Regions from separate parts of the Veillonella sp. Ser01 genome, predicted to be linked through region 2. Evidence: a T-box and tRNA genes for the amino acid it is inferred to sense, from the RefSeq annotation. Region 2 holds a T-box; the other holds one or more tRNA genes.
The links. A T-box is a leader RNA that pairs with one kind of tRNA and senses whether it is charged. The one in region 2 lies ahead of cysS (cysteine--tRNA ligase), so its partner is inferred to be a tRNA-Cys.
Positions count from the first base shown of each region.

Region 1 (10,035 bases), 190 kb from region 2:
TTCAACTCAGCCTTTGGTAGTACAACAGAACCTATATCGCGACCATCTAAAATAACACCACCAACAGCAGCCATAGCTTGTTGGCGTTCAACTAAGTATTCACGAACACCTTTATAAGAGGCAATAGTTGATACATTCTCATTGATTTGTTGTTGTCGAATTAGATCTGTCACGTCTTGACCTTTTACAAATACTTTACAAGCATTTGCAGTAGGCTCTAATGTTAAATCTAATGAAGGGAGCAATGATTCTACATCTTTTTGATTTTTCACATCAACATGGCTATCGAGAACTGCCCATGTTACACCTCGATACATAGCGCCTGTATCGATATATAAATACCCCAATTCATTGGCCACTACTTTTGAAATACTACTTTTACCAGCCCCTGCAGGACCATCAATAGCAATGGCAATTTTTTTTGTATTCATAATAACCTCTATTCTTCATCACCATGTACAGCATGCATAGCCGCCACATAACCAGTAGAAAACGCAGCTTGTAAATTATAGCCGCCCGTAAAGGCATCAATATCCAGAACCTCACCAGCACCATATAAACCTTTCACCAATTTAGATTCCATGGTTTTGGGACTAAACTCTTTTAACGAAATACCACCGGCTGTAACAATTGCTTCTGCTACAGGGCGTAACTCCTTTACAGTTAATGTCATATGTTGTAGTACATGACATAAACGCATACGTTCTTCTTTTGTAATTTGATTAATTGGTTTGCTTGGATCTAATTCAGCAAGCTTAATAACAATAGGAATGAGATTTACCGGCAACAAATCCTTCATACCATTAGCTAATTGTTTTTTTGAATATAAATCAAAGTCCTTCTGTAAGCGTTTGTCTAAAACTTCTGCAGTTAATGCAGGCTTCAGATTTATTTCAATAGTGATTTGTGGATTTTTCTTACGCAACAATTTACCTACTGTATGACTTAAAGACAAAATCGTAGGACCCGTAAGGCCGAAATGAGTGAACATCATTTCCCCAAATTGTTTTGCTTGTACCTTATTTTTAGAAATAACGGATACCTCAACATTACGAAGACTAAGCCCCATAATATCTTTCACCCAAGATTCTCCTGTTACAATTGGTACCAATGATGGTCTTATATCTGTAATGGTATGACCAACTTTTTTAGCTAAAGCATATCCATCACCAGTAGAACCAGTTAACGGATAAGAAGCACCACCTGTACAGATGATAGCAGCATCACAAGCATATTGTTCCTTATCTGTTGCAACTCCTACAACATGACCATCCTTAACAGTAATAGATGTAACAGGTTCATTTAAATGAACTTGTACTTTATACCTTTTAAGGATTTTCATGAATATATTGCGTACTTCTAAAGCAGAATCAGATTCTGGGAATATACGTCCCCCTCGTTCAACCTTAGTTTTTAAGCCCCAACTATGTAATAATTCAAGCAAGTCTTCATTACTAAAGCGTTCATAAGCGCCATATAGGAACTTACCATTACCAGGCGTATTTTTAATGAACTCGGTCATATCTGCACTATTTGTAATATTACAGCGGCCTTTACCTGTAATGCCCATCTTCTTACCAACCATATTCATTTTTTCTAGTAAGATGACACGTGCCCCTTCACGACCAGCTATAACAGCTGCCATAAGACCTGCTGCACCACCGCCAATGACTACAATTTGTTTCATTCCTTACCTGCTCCTAACGCTTTTAGGGCTTTTACTTCACGAATTGTAAGCTGACGAGAACCACCACGTTTAACACCACCTAAGGTAAGCCCAGCATAGGCAATTCGTTTTAAGTTATGAATACGGTACCCAAAGCGTTCAAACATACGACGAACTTGTCGATTACGACCTTCATGGATTGTAATTTCTACTTCATGAACACCATTATGATCATCAAAACCGAGATCTACAATTGTTGCAGGAGCTGTTATACCATCTTCCAGTTCAACACCATTGGCAATAACCTGTAAATCTTCATCACGAACACGGCCCTTAATACGCACTTCATATGTTTTTTCTACGCCCTTAGACGGATGAGTTAAGTTTTGCGCCAACTCACCATCATTTGTCAACAACAATAACCCTTCTGTATATAAGTCAAGGCGACCTATTGGATAGATTCGTTTTGATTCATTTTTAATATAATCTAAAACAGTTTCACGACCTTGAGGGTCAGACACAGATGTAATAACCCCTTTTGGTTTATTTAACAAGTAATAAACTGGTTTCTCTTGGGCTAATAATTGACCATTAACCTTAACTTTATCCTTTTGAGGATCAATTTTCACACCTAATTCAGTGATTCTACGACCATTAACCTGAACTTTTCCTTCTGTAATCAATTCTTCTGCCTTGCGTCGTGATGCTACACCACAACTAGCAATAAATTTTTGTAATCGTTCCATATTATCCTTCTGTTTCTGAAACTTCTTGATGTAAAGCTTCAATAGATTCTACGCCAGCACTCCTTAAAAACTCGTCAGTTGTTCCGTAAAGAATAGGTCTTCCTACAGTATCTTTATGACCTAGTTCCGCAATAAGAGATCGAGTGAGTAATTGTTTAATAATCTTATCACTATTTACACCGCGGATTTCTTCAATTTCAGCTTTAGTTATAGGTTGTTTATAGGCTATGACAGCTAATGTTTCCATCGCTGCATTAGATAATTTATCTTCTCTCTTACGGATATGACCTACATAGTCAGCACTTTCCATGGCACTAACTAACTCAATACCTGCTCCAGATACTCTCAAACGGATGCCGCGATTTTGCTCTTCTAGTTCCCGTTGTAATGTATCAATATAATCTTGTACTTCCTCTTTTGAAAGTTCAAATACTTCTTCAAGCATTTCTATTGATATAGGTTTTGCCGCTGAGAACAACACGGCCTCTAAATGCATTGTTGGTAAGCTCATATAGCCCCCTTTCTATACGGTACCTTCTAAGGCTGCAGTGAATATAATATCATTCTCTTCATAGCGCATTTCCATAACTTGTTGCTTCAACAATTCTAAAACAGCCATAAAGATTGTTACCATACCACTTTTTGTTTCAATTGCTACTAATAACTCTCTAAAATATAAACTTTCACCACGTCGTACACGACTAGATAAAGACAAAATCATATCCTCTAGACTATAACTGTCTTTTTCAACCTTGACCTCGCGAATAGGCTCCTCTTCAGGTAATTCCTTAGCGCGTTTTATAGTCTGATAAAAAATCTCATATAATCGGGAAAGTTCTAAATTATATACATTATCTAACCCAAGTACGCTTGTTTCTTCAGGTCTACTAAATATATTGGCGGATACAGCCGTACGTTCCATCAGTAAAGCTGTAAAATCTTTGATTTTTTTAAACTCTACTAATTTAGCTACCAATTCATCACGTGGATCTTCAGCATCCTCTGGCTCAGGTTCAGCTTTAGGTAATAGCATACGCGATTTAATCTGTAACAAAGTAGAAGCCATTACAAGAAACTCACTACTATAATGAATATCAAAGTGATTCCAATTATCTAAATATTCCAAGTATTGACTCGTAATTTCAACGATAGGAATATCGGTGATTTCTATTTTATGTTTTTCAATAAGATGCAAAAGCAAGTTCAAAGGACCTTCAAAGACATCTAACTTGTAATTATAATCTCCCATAAACCCCAATCCTTAGAAAATATACTTTAACTATATAATTATAAAGCATTTATAGTAGTACTTTCAAATAATTGTTTTTTTTACAGTCATCTGCTATCTTTATTATAGTAATTATTATATATTATAGAAAAAAATTTATTGTGTATTCCTTCAAGAGGGGATTTATTATGTCATCTAGTTTAAAGCAAATTGGGAGAAACCCCATCTTTCGCTTTGGTATCATTGGTATTGCTTTATATATAGCTCTATTTTTCATCTATGAACCTATTACACTAGGTCTAGATGTTGAAGATATAACGATTTTAGCAGTCCCAACAATTGTAGGTACTTTTTTATTTCAATATTTTATGGGATGTACCGTTTTTCATAGACCATTTTTGGGATATGGCTTAGTCGGTATTCTTTGGGCCCTTACATTCCCACTTCTGTTCCACTGGTCCTATGTAAAACCTTTATATTTTTATGAATTTGCTAATGACTTTTTATTTGGCTTATTAATCTTTATGGGTTTATCGGGGATTCAATTTTTACTGAACCAAACAAATCGTCTCCATAAAACTACATCATTAATCATGGCAATTATTACCATGATATTGAGCCTTATCCCATTCTTACAAATAGGATACTATCTAACTACATGGCATTGTTTAACGCCAGCTAGTTTACTAGCAGTATACATGACAAATCCTGAAGAAGCATTTGGTTTCTTAAAAAATGCTGCTGGTATTCCTGGTCTTATCGCTGTTGGTATTGGCCTTGTAATATGGACCTATCTACTCTACTGGTCTAATCTAGGAATGAAAGCGGTAGTAAACTTAAATACTACACGACCTATGCGCTCTACATTGCTCATTGCATCCATAGTAGCATTCTTAGTATACGTACCATTCTTCTTATTCCCGAAAACATGTATTGTAGCAAACTGGATTGCAGCTGGCGACTATGTAAAACAAATGCAACAATATAATGATAACCATCATTTAGTATTTGATTCCTTCAATTTGGATACAAAGGAAACCTCTGCTAATAAAACACCAGGGACCATCATATTAGTCATCGGTGAATCTAGTTCTCGTGATTATATGAAGGTATATAATCCAAACTTCCCTTATGATGATACGCCATGGCAAGGTACTATGCGTGCAGATAATAAAGATTTTGTCTTCTTTGATAACGCATATTCATCGTATGTACAAACAGTACCTACCCTTGAACGTGCTTTATCTGAACGTAATCAATACGACGATAAACCATTCCTCGATTCTGCAAATATCTTAGATGTTGCTAAAAAAGCAGGATATACTACTTCTTGGTTTAGTAACCAAGGTGTATTTGGCGAATATGATACAGCTATTTCATTAATGGCTAAAACAGCGGATACCACTAAATGGTCACATGAATCCTATGCTTTCTCTGATCGCTATGATGAATCACTCTTACCATTATTACAGTCTGTTGATCCAAGTAAAAATAACTTTATCGTCATTCATATCATGGGTAGTCATATTTACTACAATGACCGTTATCCACATGAATTTAGTAAATGGAAACAAGGTCCATATCCTGATGGCCAAGAAGCATATGCTAATAGCCAATTATATACAGACTGGTTATTACAACAGATTTATACTTATGGTAAGGAAAAATTGAACTTGCAAGCCATGGTGTATTTCTCTGACCATGGTGAAAGCTTGGATAAATCTCATAATCCAGATACATTTGACTTTGTTATGACTCATATTCCATTCTGGATATATTTATCACCTCAATATCGTGCTGAGTATCCTCAAACAGCTGAAGAACTCTCTAAACACGAACATCAATACTTTACAAATGATTTACTATATGACACATTGATTGGTCTTATGCACGCACCTAATCAACGGTATGATGTAACAAGAGACTTTAGTAATGGTAAATATCGATTCAATTTACATAACCTAACTACCTTACTAGGGGAACAACCATTAACTAATGATCCTGTAAACGCAGGAAAATAAACTTTAACATTTCTAATAATATAAAAATTTTATTATGTTAGTATAATGTAGTTTAGATTTAATGTAGTTTAGGTTTCACTAACACGAAAAAAAGAGATGAGTTAAAAACTCATCTCTTTTTTTGTTCCATTAATAGGTCTATTTCTTCTTCCGTATAAACCTCAATATTATTCATTAATAAGGCCTCTACAGTACATCCGTGCCCCTCTCGCAGGGTTTTACTAAAGGTACCATCATAAATGCGCTTATAACCGCAACTAGGGCTTTTTGCTTTCATTAGTGCCTGCTTACATCCCTGTTGAATTGCTATATGCAATGCAATTTGAGCTCCTTTATGGAATTCTGTGGTTACATCAGTTCCATTAGCCGTACATACACGTTTACCTTGTCGTTCCGCAGGATCTCGAGGTATGGTAAGACCACCTAATACTTCTGGACATACGGTTACTAAATCAAAAGTATCCTTTAACAGTGGTAACTGTTCTATAAGATTGTCTTTCCCATCATAACGACAGGATACGCCACATAAACATTCACTAATTAATAATTTTGCTTTATTATTCATAACATTATTAAACATAGAGAATCCTATTTGAAATAGATCATCTAATAACAAACGCACTCTCATATTTTTAAATTATACACATTTAAAATTTAGATTTACATAAGAAAAAAGACTAACCGAAGTTAGTCTTAATTGGTGCCGAGGACCGGAATCGAACCGGTACGGTTGTTTCCAACCGACGGATTTTAAGTCCGTTGCGTCTGCCTGTTCCGCCACCCCGGCATGGGTAACGATTGTGGAGGCGGCACCCAGAATCGAACTGGGGAATAAAGGTTTTGCAGACCTCTGCCTTACCGCTTGGCTATGCCGCCATATAAAGTTGGAGCGGGAAACGAGATTCGAACTCGCGACCCCCGCCTTGGCAAGGCGGTGCTCTACCGCTGAGCTATTCCCGCATGTACATGGTGCCTCAGGACAGAATCGAACTGTCGACACACGGATTTTCAGTCCGTTGCTCTACCAACTGAGCTACCGAGGCATGAATGGCGACCCCGATCAGATTTGAACTGACGATCTTCGCCGTGACAGGGCGACATGTTAACCGCTACACCACGGGGCCGTATCCAAAGTACTTGCTTAGTATATCGGTTATCAGGACTTTTGTCAACACTATCCTACAATATTTTTGATGAATTCTTCTTCATCTTTTAATGTTGTAGATTCTTTATGTCCTGGTTCGACAATTAAATCCTTTGATAACGTTAATATATGCTTCAAACTAATGATTAAATCACGGGGATTACTCTTATAGTTGTCGGTATTTCCTACATTTTGTTTGAATAAAGTATCTCCAGAAAATAGATGTCCACCAATCTCCAAACAAACTGAGCCAGCACTATGGCCTGGTGTATGATGTACGATTATTTTAAAAGGCCCTACTTCTAATTTACCGGCCACTAAATCTTTACAATTCGTGTACATTTTCTTTTTATATACACTAGGTCTACGTCGGATTAGTTGTAATAACTCTTGATCCAAAGGATGTAAATAAGCGGGAATATTATAATACTCACAAACCTCATCAAGAGCCGACACATGATCACAATGACCATGTGTTAATAATACTGCTATAGGCTCAGAATCTCCTACCATTTCAATTATATGCTTACTATGAAACCCGGGATCAATAATAAGAGATTTTCCATCTTTAATTAATACATAACAATTTGCTTTATAAAGCCCTAGAGGGCGTTTTATAATATTCATATTATTCGCCCTCCTATAGGATACGATACCGTTTAGCAGATTGTTTTTTTATAAAATACCCTTCCCAGAATTGAGGATGAAGCATAACAAGAATTGTAAATAATTCCAAACGACCTAATAACATGTCTGCCATTGCTACGCATTTAGCACTATCAGACATACTACCAAAGGCATCTGTAGGCCCAAAACCACCAAATCCAATGCCTACATTACTAAGAAAAGCTGTTATAATTTGCATCGCATCATAAGTAGACATTCCAGAACAAGTCATAAGGAAAACAGATATAACGTAAATCATTAAATATAAAAATAAAAATTGCTGTGACATCTGTATCCATTTAGTAGGCATCGGTTTACCATTAATGCGCACGACTTGTACCATCTCAGGATGAATTGATTTTCTTAAATAAATAATGCTGCTCTTAATTAGAATAATGAGGCGAATAATTTTTACGCCCCCTGTTGTAGAACCACTACAACCACCAAAAAATGATGAAATAAATAACATCATCTGTGCAGCGGCTGGCCATAAATCATAATCGCTTACAGCAAATCCACTACCAGTTTGAATCGATACATAATTAAAGGAAACATCTCTAAAGATTTGAATTGGATCATTAATATTTGATTGTACTGCCATCGAAATTGATATGATAGCAATTCCAATAAAAATAACTAGCCAATACATACGTGTTTCAAAATCATCAATCAAAACACGAATGCCTCTTTGCAGTGCATTATAATATACTGCAAAATTACCACCAGCAAGTATCATGAAAAATATAAATACAAAACAGATATAGTTGCTTTGTTCATAAATAAATGTACCTGCAGATGTAGGTGCAAAACCACCTGTAGCAATAATGGAAAATGCATAATTTAATGCATCAAAAGGCTCTATACCACCAGCCCATAGCATAACGAAACAAATGGCGGTAAAAGCAACATATAAACGCCAAAGTTTACTGGCCATTGATTGAATACGAGGCATAACAACACCAGGTTTTGGTACCGATGCTTCTGCATTAAACATATGAGCTGCATCTGCACCTAAGTTCTTTAAGAACGATAAAATAAGGACAATAATCCCCATCCCACCAATCCAGTGCATTAATCCACGCCATAAAACATATGTCTTAGGTAAATCATCTACGCTATTAATAATTGTAGCACCAGTTGCTGTAATCCCTGATGTAGCTTCAAATAGAGCATCAAATACATTGGTTAATATACCACTAAGAATAAATGGTAAGGAACCTAAGATAATTGTTAATATCCATGTAGATGATACAACTAAAAACCCATCACGAAGACTAAAGCTTTGAGTTTCATGACCATAATAAGATAAAAGTCCACCTAAGCCAAATGAAATACCAGTAGTAACCAAAAACGACCAATATGCAGTTTCAAATACAATACCATATATAAAAGGAATTAATGTAAAAATCCCAAAGATATATAATAATCGCCCCACTAAGGACATGACAATTTGAATGCGCATAGTCCCTCCATACTAGGTAAGATATTTAAGTAATTTACTTACAGATTCAGGTAACGCAAATAGAACAATGTGATCTCCATCTAAGATTTCAGTATTACCACGTGGTACGATAGCTTCATCTCCACGTAAAATTACACCAACTAACGCCTTCCCTGGTAAACGGATGTCCTTTAATTGTTTACCAGCCACAGGTGATTCACTTGTAATGGCAACCTCTATAGATTCCGCTTTTCCACCTTCAAAGGTCGAAATAGATAAAACACCTTCTCCACTACGCACGAAACGTAAAATTTGACTCGCTGTAAATAAACGTGGCGAGAATACCACATCAATCCCCACTTGTTCCATAAGCATAATGTATTCAGGTCGACCTACGCGCACAACTGTCTTTGGTATGCCCATATGCTTGCCTACAAGAGCAACGAGCAAGTTGAGCTTATCATCATCTGTAACAGCAATTATAACATCACTATCTGCAATTTCTTCTGCTTCTAAAAGGTCAAAGTCTGTAGCATCTCCATTGATAACCATAGACTTATCTACAAGATTAGCAAGTTTTTCACAGCGGTTAAAATCTTTTTCAATAACCTTAACAGAGAATCCAGCTTGTTCTAAAAGAACTGTTAGATTTCTACCTAATAGACCAGCCCCAATGATAACAGCCCGTTTATAAAATGTACTGTGATTATGGAACCAAAGATTTTCTACTTCTTCAACAGACTCTTTTAAGCCTAAGAAGAATACACTGTCATCAACTTGTAGAATACTTTCACCATGGGGAATAATCATTTCACCATAACGTAAAACCCCTACTAGTAAAACACCTTCAGGGAATTTAATTTCTTTTAAAGGTTGACCTATTAATGGAATATCATCTGTAATCTTAAATTCCATAAGGCGTACAGTACCTTGGCCAAATTCTTCTACATCAATAGCTGATGGAGTCTCTAGAATTTGTAAAAGCTCTTGAGCCGTAACCATTTCAGGATTGATAAATAAATCGACCCCTAATTTAGCACGCATCTCATCATCCATATGTTCTGCTACGGTATTATCTCGCACACGAGCAATCGTTGTAGGAACACCTGTAATTTTAGCTACA
Region 1 covers NZ_JBSPUA010000001.1:585,326-595,360, forward strand. Annotated here, with positions in the region: gene cmk ((d)CMP kinase) at 1-431, opposite strand, end outside; gene ACWTVK_RS02760 (NAD(P)/FAD-dependent oxidoreductase) at 440-1,687, opposite strand; gene ACWTVK_RS02765 (pseudouridine synthase) at 1,684-2,412, opposite strand; gene scpB (SMC-Scp complex subunit ScpB) at 2,414-2,923, opposite strand; gene ACWTVK_RS02775 (segregation and condensation protein A) at 2,936-3,661, opposite strand; gene ACWTVK_RS02780 (phosphoethanolamine transferase) at 3,829-5,661, shown strand; gene ACWTVK_RS02785 (DUF523 domain-containing protein) at 5,771-6,226, opposite strand; tRNA gene ACWTVK_RS02790 (tRNA-Leu) at 6,360-6,448, opposite strand; tRNA gene ACWTVK_RS02795 (tRNA-Cys) at 6,463-6,537, opposite strand; tRNA gene ACWTVK_RS02800 (tRNA-Gly) at 6,547-6,621, opposite strand; tRNA gene ACWTVK_RS02805 (tRNA-Phe) at 6,629-6,704, opposite strand; tRNA gene ACWTVK_RS02810 (tRNA-Asp) at 6,710-6,785, opposite strand; gene ACWTVK_RS02815 (MBL fold metallo-hydrolase) at 6,836-7,432, opposite strand; gene ACWTVK_RS02820 (TrkH family potassium uptake protein) at 7,446-8,933, opposite strand; gene trkA (Trk system potassium transporter TrkA) at 8,946-10,035, opposite strand, start outside.
Region 1: it has a tRNA-Cys gene. The T-box ahead of cysS (cysteine--tRNA ligase) is inferred to sense a tRNA for this amino acid. The anticodon was not compared.

Region 2 (10,035 bases):
ATTTAAAGATACATAGGAATTTAAAGGCGCATGTTTTTGTCTAGTAGCCGACTTAATAGCCGTAATAATCTGTCTAGTTATACAAAGCTCCGCAAAAGCTCTAAAGGACGCCAATTTATCATGTTTAAAATCCCGCGTAGCCTTATAAAGACCAATCATCCCTTCTTGAATGATGTCTTCACGATCTGCGCCTACTAAAAAGTAAGAGCGCGCCTTTGCACGAACAAAGTTTTTATATTTATTAACAATATAATCGATTGCAAACTCATTTTGCTCTTCTTGAGCTATGACCACAACTTGCTCATCGGTCATTTCTTTGAAATTGTAATCGGGCTTGCCTGTATGAATTGTGTTCATATGCTCCTCCTTACAATTGAGCAGAAAAACCAATATATTCATTATACTGGAACTATATGTGATTTTCAACTATCAATGGCCACGCCGTAATTTCTCTAGCTTTTCAGCTACTTCAGGAGATAATAACCCTCCTACTTCATTACGTCGCAAGCTAAATTGATCTCGTCTATGTTCATGAGCGTATTGTAGTCGTTCCTCTTCCTTAGCTATGCGAATCATATTTTGTAATTCTCGAGCTGGAATGCGCAAGCCTCCAGATCCAAGAATTTGATTTTGTTCAGCTCCATCAGAGGTCACAACATATACATTGGTGTATTTACCTTTTCGCAAAAACACCTCTCGCTCAATAAAGGAATCCGCCGTTTCCCCGTCCTCAGTATACACTTCGAGGAATCCACTCGTAATAGCCTCTACAGAACCGCCAGATTTTGTATATTTACCATCAAATACAAGGATAACTTCGTATCCCTTGAATTTTCCGTAATTCAACAATCTATCTCGAAGCTCCATACGGGCATGTTCTAATGATTCATGAGCGAGTTTCTTTAGATGAGTCCAGGCGAATATCACATTATATCCATCTACAATTAAAATATCTTTTAGCATAATTATTTCGCTTGGCGCTGACGCACAGCTTCATACATAAGAACAGCAGCAGCCACAGATGCATTCAAAGAATTTAAATTTCCATACATAGGAATAGTAACGAGGAAATCACATGCGTCTTTCACAACGCGGCTAATGCCCTTTCCTTCGTTACCAATGACGATAACAGTAGGAATTGTCATATCTGCCTCATATAAAGTGCGATCCCCTTCCATATGAGCGCCCATAACCCAAAATCCTTGTTTTTGAAGTTGTTTAATGGTTTGAGCTACATTTCCAACCTGCACTAGTGGAATTTGTTCAATAGCACCGGCTGATGTTTTAGCAACTGTCGCATTAATAGGGGCATTATGTCGCTTCGGAATAAGTACCGCTGTAGCACCCACACATTCAGCAGTACGAATGATAGCCCCCATATTATGAGGGTCCTCAACGCCATCTGTTAAAATAAGCAAAGGCACTTCATGATTCGTCTCCTGTAGCACTTCACCTAGTTCTTTAAATTGAACGGCAGAAACAAGAGCTATAACACCTTGATGTGGTACCTCTAAATCATATTTATTCATTTGTTTGATAGGCGTTGGACGTACTTCAATACCTTGAGATTTAGCAAGACCAACAATATCAGCTAGACCAGTTTTAACCTTATCTTCACTGACCATAATGCGTTGAATAGAGCGTCCGCTTCTAAGGGCCTCTTTAACTGCATTGCGACCTACAATATAATTATCCATACTACATACCTCGTAGAGTTATTGAAAAGGCTTGCTTCATAACATCTTGTAATCGCTCATCTTGACGCGTTTCATAAAGAAACCCCAGTACTGCTTCAAAGGCCGTACTACTACGATATTCTTGAACTGAACTGCTTTTCGGTACATTTACATTACTATTTCTAGCACGTCGTGCAATAGCTTGTTCTTGTTCTGTAAAAGTATCCTCTATTTCTACCAATACCTTCGCTTGTGACTTAGCACAAATAAACTCAGTAACAATTGTGTGCAACACTTGCACCTTCGTTATATTCATTTGTACCACTCGTTCACGCACATACATGGAGTATACTGCATCACCAATATAGGCAAGCATGACTGCATCTGTACTAAGGCATTCCTCTGTAGTTCTTTTACGCAAACGAAGCGGCTCTTGTTCAAGAGCCGTCAACTTTTTTATTGCTTCATTCTTTAAGAATTGAAATTGTTTAAACTTCACGTTTTTTCCACCGTGCACCTTGAGGAGAATCCTCAATAGTAATACCGATTTCAGCCAAACGATCGCGGATACAATCAGCTAGTGCCCATTGTTTTTGATCACGACATGCTTGACGTACAGACAAGATAACCTGCATTAATTCTTCATATTCAGCAGCATTGGCACCTGTGTTGCCTTCCCATGCTTTTTCAAGAATACCAATAACCTCTGTCATGAACTTGAAAATACGTTTAACTTCAGCAATTGCTTCTTGGCAAACAACGCCTTCACGGCCTGTCACAGCTTGGTAATAGATATTGATTTCTTTAGCAAGACCAAACATGCTAGATGTAGCTAAAGCAGTATTGAAATCATCACTCATTGCTGCTTCGAATTCTTCTTCATACTCTTTAGCTTTTTCTAATAAATGTTGAGCCTCATCACAAGGACCTGGTTCACATTTTTCAAGGTACAATAGATTTTCAATAGCAGTACTTAAACGTTCTAAGGATTTATTTGCTTCTTCTAAGCGTTCATCAGAGAAATCTAATGGACTACGATAATGTGTACTTAATAAGAAGTAACGTAACGCATCTGGACTATATTGTTCTAAAATATCTTTTACCAAGAAGAAGTTATTCAATGATTTAGACATTTTTTCAGAATTAATAGTGATGAAACCATTGTGTAACCAATAGCGTACAGATGGATGTTGACCAGAGCAGCCTTCAGATTGAGCAATTTCATTTTCATGATGTGGGAAGATCAAATCACTACCACCACCATGGAAGTCAAATTCTGTACCTAAGTACTTTTGGCTCATGGCAGAACATTCAATATGCCAACCTGGACGGCCATTACCCCAAGGGCTTTCCCAATATGGTTCGCCTGGTTTTGCAGCTTTCCATAATGCAAAGTCCATAGGATTTTTCTTACGACCATCAACTTCGATACGTGCACCAGCTTCCATATCATCTAAGGTACGACCAGATAACTCGCCATATTGTTCAAATTTATCAACGCTATAATATACATCACCATCGAGTTCATAGGCATAGCCTTTTTCAATCAATGTAGAGATCATAGCAATAATATCTTCGATATGTGTAGAAACACGTGGATAAATATCAGCACGTTGTACACCAAGGGCATCCATTACTTCGAAATAGCTGTCGATATAACGATTTGCAATAGTATCCCAAGATACGCCTTCACCATTGGATGTATTGATGATTTTGTCATCCACATCAGTAAAGTTTTGTACATAAGTTACTTTATAGCCTACATGTTTCATATAGCGACGAATTACGTCCCAAGTTACAAATGGACGTGCATTGCCAATGTGAGGATGGTTATATGGTGTAACACCACATACGTACATCTTTGCCTCACCTGGTGTTACAGGGTTGAACACCTCTTTTTGGCGCGTCATAGTATTATAAACTGTAATTTCTCTCATCGTTACCGATGCCTCCATCTTCGTAAAATAAAAAAGACCCCTCATCTCATACAGAGACGATGGTCCGCGGTTCCACTCTGTTAGGTACCAATGTAGTACCCACTCATCGCATAACGGCGCGTCACCGGACAAACCTACCTATAATCGGAATGTCAGCTCGTGAATGCATTTCGTCTACCTATCCTTGAACCCTCCCACCATCGGTTCTCGCTAAAAAGTTAGTTGTAGAGTACTTCTTTCAGTCTCAGCTTTTACTATTAAATCCATATTCAGATATATAGATATTGTATCAATTATCCTATAAAATGTCAATAAAAACAAGAAAACCCTCATCTTTCAATATATCCAAATAATATATTAGACATGCATATTTCGGATATAAATTTGAAAGATGAGGATGATGAATTAACTATTAAGCATTTTCCAATTTTTCTTGATCATCATGTTTTCGGCAAATACCTGCAAAGATAGATCCTGTAAAGTTATGAATGATAGAGAATACTGCACCTGCTACTGCCGCTTGAGGAGTAAAATGTTTAAGTGCTAAAGATACGGATAATGCAGAATTTTGCATTGCTACTTCGATTTGCATTGCACGACGAGAAGAAACATCGATGCTCAACGCTTTACATACAAAGTACGTTACTACATAACCACTCACATTTTGTACTAAGCACGCTACGAAAATGATGAAGCCAGTTTCAGCAATTTGTTTTTGATTCACTGCAGTAACAGCAGCCAAGATTAACAATACTGCAATAGCCGCAATTGTAGGACATACAGATTTAACAGGTTCAATCTTAGAGCCAATGAAGTAATTCAATACGATACCTAAGATGATTGGTACCAATACGATTTTTACGATAGAAATAAACATCGGCATGAATTGAATTTCAATAGAAGATGTGGCACCTGCATACAATACAACGAATAAAGGTGTTAATACTGGAGCCAATAATGTAGAAACAGTCGTTGCAGATACAGATAATGGAACATTACCATTTGCAAGGAATGTCATAACATTAGAAGCAGTACCACCAGGACATGCACCTAACAAGATGAATCCGATACCAATTTCTGGTGGGAAATTGAAGATTAAGGCTACTAAGAAACCTGCTAATGGCATCCATAAAAATTGGATAACAGATACGAGGATAACTTTCATCGGTTGCTTAAATACATCAAGGAACACTTGAGCTGTTAATGTTAGCCCCATGGCAAACATTACAAATTGTAGCATGTACGCAATGTACGGCGTCATCCAAGAAAATACAGTTGGTAATAAATACGCTAACACTGCCATCAATAGCACTATCCATGAAAGATAGCTATTGAATAAGTGGTTAAGAGAACGAATAATACTCATAAAAGCACTCACTTTCATAATAAATAAAAATAAAAGACGCCGATTATTATAGCATTTCTATTGAATAATCTCAATATACATAAAAAAAGCTCTCATAACCATAGCTATGAGAGCTTTTAAATTAACTTACGTTACTATTTTGTTAAAGCACTGACATTATCTAAACGATGTAAGCATTTTTCTTTGCCAAGCAATGTAACAATATTATTCAAATCTGGACCATGCATTTGACCTGTTAAGGCAACGCGGATTGGCATGAATACGAATTTACCCTTCAAAGCAGTTTCTTTCATAACTGCTTTAATTGTTGCTTTTACAACGTCAGGCGTAATTTCATCAAGTTCCGCCAATGCACTGCGGAATGCGCCGAGAACTGTTGGAGCTGTTTCTTCATTCAATACAGCACGCAATTCCTCTTCGTGACCTTCTTCAAGGAATACAGTTTCACCCATAAACATGCCTACGTGATCTTTAATTTGAGCACCATAGCTAATATGGTCGCGGAATGTAGAGCATAACAATGTCAACCAATCAATATCCGCCTGATTCAAGCTATCTGGAGCCAAACCCACCTCTTTCAAATGAGGCAAGCAAAGATGGAATAGCTCTTCATCGCTTAAGTTTTTCATGTAGTGGAAGTTGATATGATTCAATTTATCAATATCAAATACAGCAGGGTTTTTAGCTACGCGATCCATAGAGAAGGCTTGAATCAATTCATCTTGTGTGAAGAATTCTTCTTCCCCTTCTGGAGCCCAACCAAGAAGTGCCAAGAAGTTTACAAGTGCTTCTGGCAAATAGCCCAATTGTTTGTATTGTTCAACAGATGTAGCACCATGGCGTTTGGACATTTTTTTGTAATCTTTGCCAAGAATCAAGGAAATGTGACCAAACTTAGGTACTTCCCAGCCTAGAGCTTCATAAATAGCCATTTGACGTGGCGTATTAGATAAATGTTCTTCTGCACGAATAACGTGAGTAATACCCATCATATGGTCATCCATTACAACTGCAAAGTTATATACAGGAATACCATCAGATTTTACGATTACAAAGTCACCTACACCATTAGATTCAAAGGATACATGACCACGTACCATATCATCGAAAGCATATGTTTTATTCAAAGGAACGCGTAAGCGAATGGTTGGTTTGCGACCTTCTGCAATATATTTAGCCTTTGTTTCTTCATCTAAGTGTTGGCAATGGCCATTATATTTAGGTGTTTCACCACGATCCATTTGTTCTTGGCGAACAGCATCTAATTCTTCAGGTGTGCAATAGCATTCATATGCTTTGCCTTCGTCCAACAAACGTTGTGTTACTTCTTTATATAAGTCAAGACGTTCTGTTTGACGGTAAGGACCATTATCGCCTCCTACATCAATGCCTTCATCCCAGTTCATGCCAAGCCATTGTAAAGAAGCTTTGATATTTTCTTCACTTTCACGGGTAGAACGAGCCAAATCTGTATCTTCAATACGCAATACAAATGTGCCTTTTTCTTTACGTGCTAATAGCCAGTTAAACAAAGCAGAACGAGCGCCGCCAATGTGGAATGGACCCGTAGGGCTTGGAGCAAAACGAACTTTCATGGAACTCATGATTATACCTCTCCTTCATATACAGAAACGACAGCTTGTGCAGCAATGCCTTCGCGGCGCCCAATGGCACCTAGCATTTCATTTGTTGTCGCTTTAATACTAATACGTTCTAATGGTATTTCTAAAACAGATTGTAAGTTAGCCTTCATCGTGTCGATGTGTGGCTTTAACTTAGGTGTCTCTGAAATAACCATAATATCTATATTATAGGCTTGTAACCCACGTTCTTTCAATAAGGAATTAACCTTTTCTAGTAAAAGCATGCTAGAAATCCCTTTATACTGGTCATCTTCAGGCGGGAAATAATATCCAATATCGCGCAAACCTGCAGCACCTAACATAGCATCCATCAATGCATGAATGAGAACATCCGCATCGGAATGACCATCAGGGCCGAGTTCAGATTCGATATGAACACCGCCAAGAATACATGGGCGACCTGCTTTTAATTGATGAATATCATAACCAAATCCAACGCGCATACGTGTATCCTCAATTCCTAAATATCGTTTAGCTACTGCAATATCATTTGGTGTTGTCACTTTAATATTACAATAATCCCCTTTAACTATATGCACAGGCTTACCTACATACTCAGCTAGTGATACATCATCAGTACCAAGATACTTAGTTTCATATGCCGCTTGATGAGCCTCTACAAATAACTCTTTTTGAAAGCCTTGTGGTGTTTGAATTTGGTATAGTTCACTACGCTGTAATGTTTCTAGAACATTATGGTCTGTATCAACTCGTTTAATGGTATCTGTAGCCGGAACACCTACCGTAGCAGCACCATAGGTATTAGCCGAGTCAGCAACATTATTAAACATTTCTGTAGAGGCTAATGGTCGCGCTCCATCATGAACAAGGACAATATTGGTATCCTCTGATACAGCCTGTAAACCACATGCTACAGAGTCTTGACGCTCTTTTCCACCCAGCACTATATGAATGGGAACAGTCAAATCCAACTCTTGAATATGTTTTGTCATATATTCTTGTTCGCCTTCGGCTACAACAAGAATAATCTCTTTCAAACCTTCAACATTTGCTACATTTTGCAATGTACGCTGAATGATAGAGAATCGTCCCAAAGGAATAAATATCTTATTTTCTTTGTATCCCATGCGACGCCCTGCACCAGCGGCGAGAACAATACAACTAATTACCTTGTCCATTTTGTCCTCCATCTACACGAGCAAAGATCATGCGACCTGCACTAGTTTGTAATATGGATGTAACCATAACCTCTACGGTTTGACCCACATAAGGTTTACCATCTTCAACAACAATCATGGTACCATCATCGAGATAAGCAACACCTTGGTGTATTTCCTTGCCTTCTTTCATAATTTGCACACGAATCCATTCGCCTGCAATGAGGGCTGGTTTCAGTACATTGGCTAATTCATTCAGATTAAGCACCTCAATGCCTTGCACTCGAGCCACCTTATTTAAGTTGAAGTCATTAGTCATCAACTTCCACTGCTTATCCAAAGCAAGACGCATTAATTTAGAATCTACTTCTGTAAGATCATCATAATCATCTTCTACCACTTCAATGGCTACCTTGTTAGCATCTTGCATCTCTTTCAAAATATCGAGGCCACGACGACCGCGATTTCGCTTTGTAGCATCAGCAGAGTCAGAAATAATTTGTAACTCATTCAATACAAAAAGGGGAACCATTAGAGGACCTTCAATAAATCCTGTATTACATAGTTCCTTAATACGTCCATCAATAATAACAGATGTATCTAGTAGTTTTGGTGTGCTCGTAGTTTTATCAGATTTATGAGTAGAGAACATTTTAAAACGACTTGTTTTTTTAGTACCTTCTCCACCCCATTGTTGTACATAGTTATAGTATATTTCAGGGCCTTTACGAGCCATAATTTTAAGGCCACTATATCCAAAGATAGCACTCAATATAATAGGAATATAAGGTCCTATAATAGGTACTTGATGGAATGCAACACCAATTAAATTTGCAATAATAAGACCGAATAATAAACCGATGGTGCCTGCAATCAATTCTTGATTTGGAATATGAGTAAGAATGCGTTCTAAACGTTTAGCAATGACTAAGCCTTGCTTTAAAATAAATGAAGAAATTAAATACCCAATAATAACGCCTAATAAAGTACCAAAAATTAATACTGAAATACGTGCAATAGTCAATGACATATCCCCAAAAGACTCAAATTGAGAAACCAAATATGGGTCGATAATAGGTGCTAAGCTATCCATTCCAACATAGGCCGCTGTGCCCACAAGAATGGCTATTACATAGCGCAAAATCCGATAAATCATCACATCACCTCCTAATTAAGAAAATACCAACTGCATTGCTTCTTGAATAGATTTAACGCCTCTAATCTTGATAGAACTATCATTATCCTTGATCTGCTTATAATTGCCTTCAGGGATAATAAACTTTTTAAAGCCTAATTTCTTCGCTTCATTGATACGCTGCTCGATGCGTGGAATGCTACGAACATTACCAGTAAGTCCTACTTCACCTAAAATGACCATATCCGTAGGAACAATGCGATTTTTTAAATTAGATACGATCGCAACGGCCATAGACAAGTCACAAGCGGGTTCATTTACCTTGAGACCACCAATAACGTTAACGTACACGTCCTTATTACCTAATGTAAAACCACAACGTTTTTCTAATACTGCCAAAAGTACTATTAAACGATTAAGGTCATAACCGATTGCCGTCCTTCTAGGCATACCAAAAGCAGTCGTAACAACAAGGCTTTGTACCTCTACAAGGATAGGCCTAACCCCTTCAAGATAAATCATAACGGCGCTGCCGCTTTCCTCATCAGATCGTTCTGCCAATAAGGAAGCTGATGGATTAGATAACTCTTGTAACCCTTCCTCAACCATGGCAAAGATACCTGTTTCAGATGTAGAGCCAAAACGATTCTTAATAGAGCGCAAAATACGGAATTGGTAAGACCGTTCGCCTTCAAAATAAAGCACTACATCCACCATATGTTCTAACATACGTGGGCCTGCGATATTGCCTTCTTTTGTGACATGACCAATTATAACCGTCGGAATATTGCGTTCTTTACAAAAGCGAAGAAGTCGAGATGTACATTCTCGAACTTGACTAACACTGCCTGGGGCAGCATCGATATCACCAGTATACATAGTTTGAATAGAATCAATGACAAGTAAGGATGGAGTCATTGCATCAGCTTGTTCAAGTATATGATCTAAATCTGTATCAGCAATAACTTGTAGTCGTTCACTATTGATATGAAGTCGTTCTGCCCGAAGCTTAAGCTGTAATTGAGATTCTTCTCCAGATGCATATAGTACAGTACCTACCGTATCGGCCACCTTTTGGGATACTTGAAGAAGTAGTGTAGACTTACCTATACCAGGATCACCACCTAAGAGCATAAGAGCCCCAGGAACAATCCCACCAC
Region 2 covers NZ_JBSPUA010000001.1:393,115-403,149, reverse strand. Annotated here, with positions in the region: gene sigH (RNA polymerase sporulation sigma factor SigH) at 1-357, opposite strand, end outside; gene ACWTVK_RS01875 (NYN domain-containing protein) at 430-963, opposite strand; gene rlmB (23S rRNA (guanosine(2251)-2'-O)-methyltransferase RlmB) at 966-1,697, opposite strand; gene ACWTVK_RS01865 (Mini-ribonuclease 3) at 1,699-2,175, opposite strand; gene cysS (cysteine--tRNA ligase) at 2,165-3,613, opposite strand; T-box leader at 3,663-3,868, opposite strand; gene ACWTVK_RS01855 (bile acid:sodium symporter family protein) at 4,026-4,979, opposite strand; gene gltX (glutamate--tRNA ligase) at 5,114-6,583, opposite strand; gene ispD (2-C-methyl-D-erythritol 4-phosphate cytidylyltransferase) at 6,586-7,761, opposite strand; gene ACWTVK_RS01840 (PIN/TRAM domain-containing protein) at 7,745-8,896, opposite strand; gene radA (DNA repair protein RadA) at 8,912-10,035, opposite strand, start outside.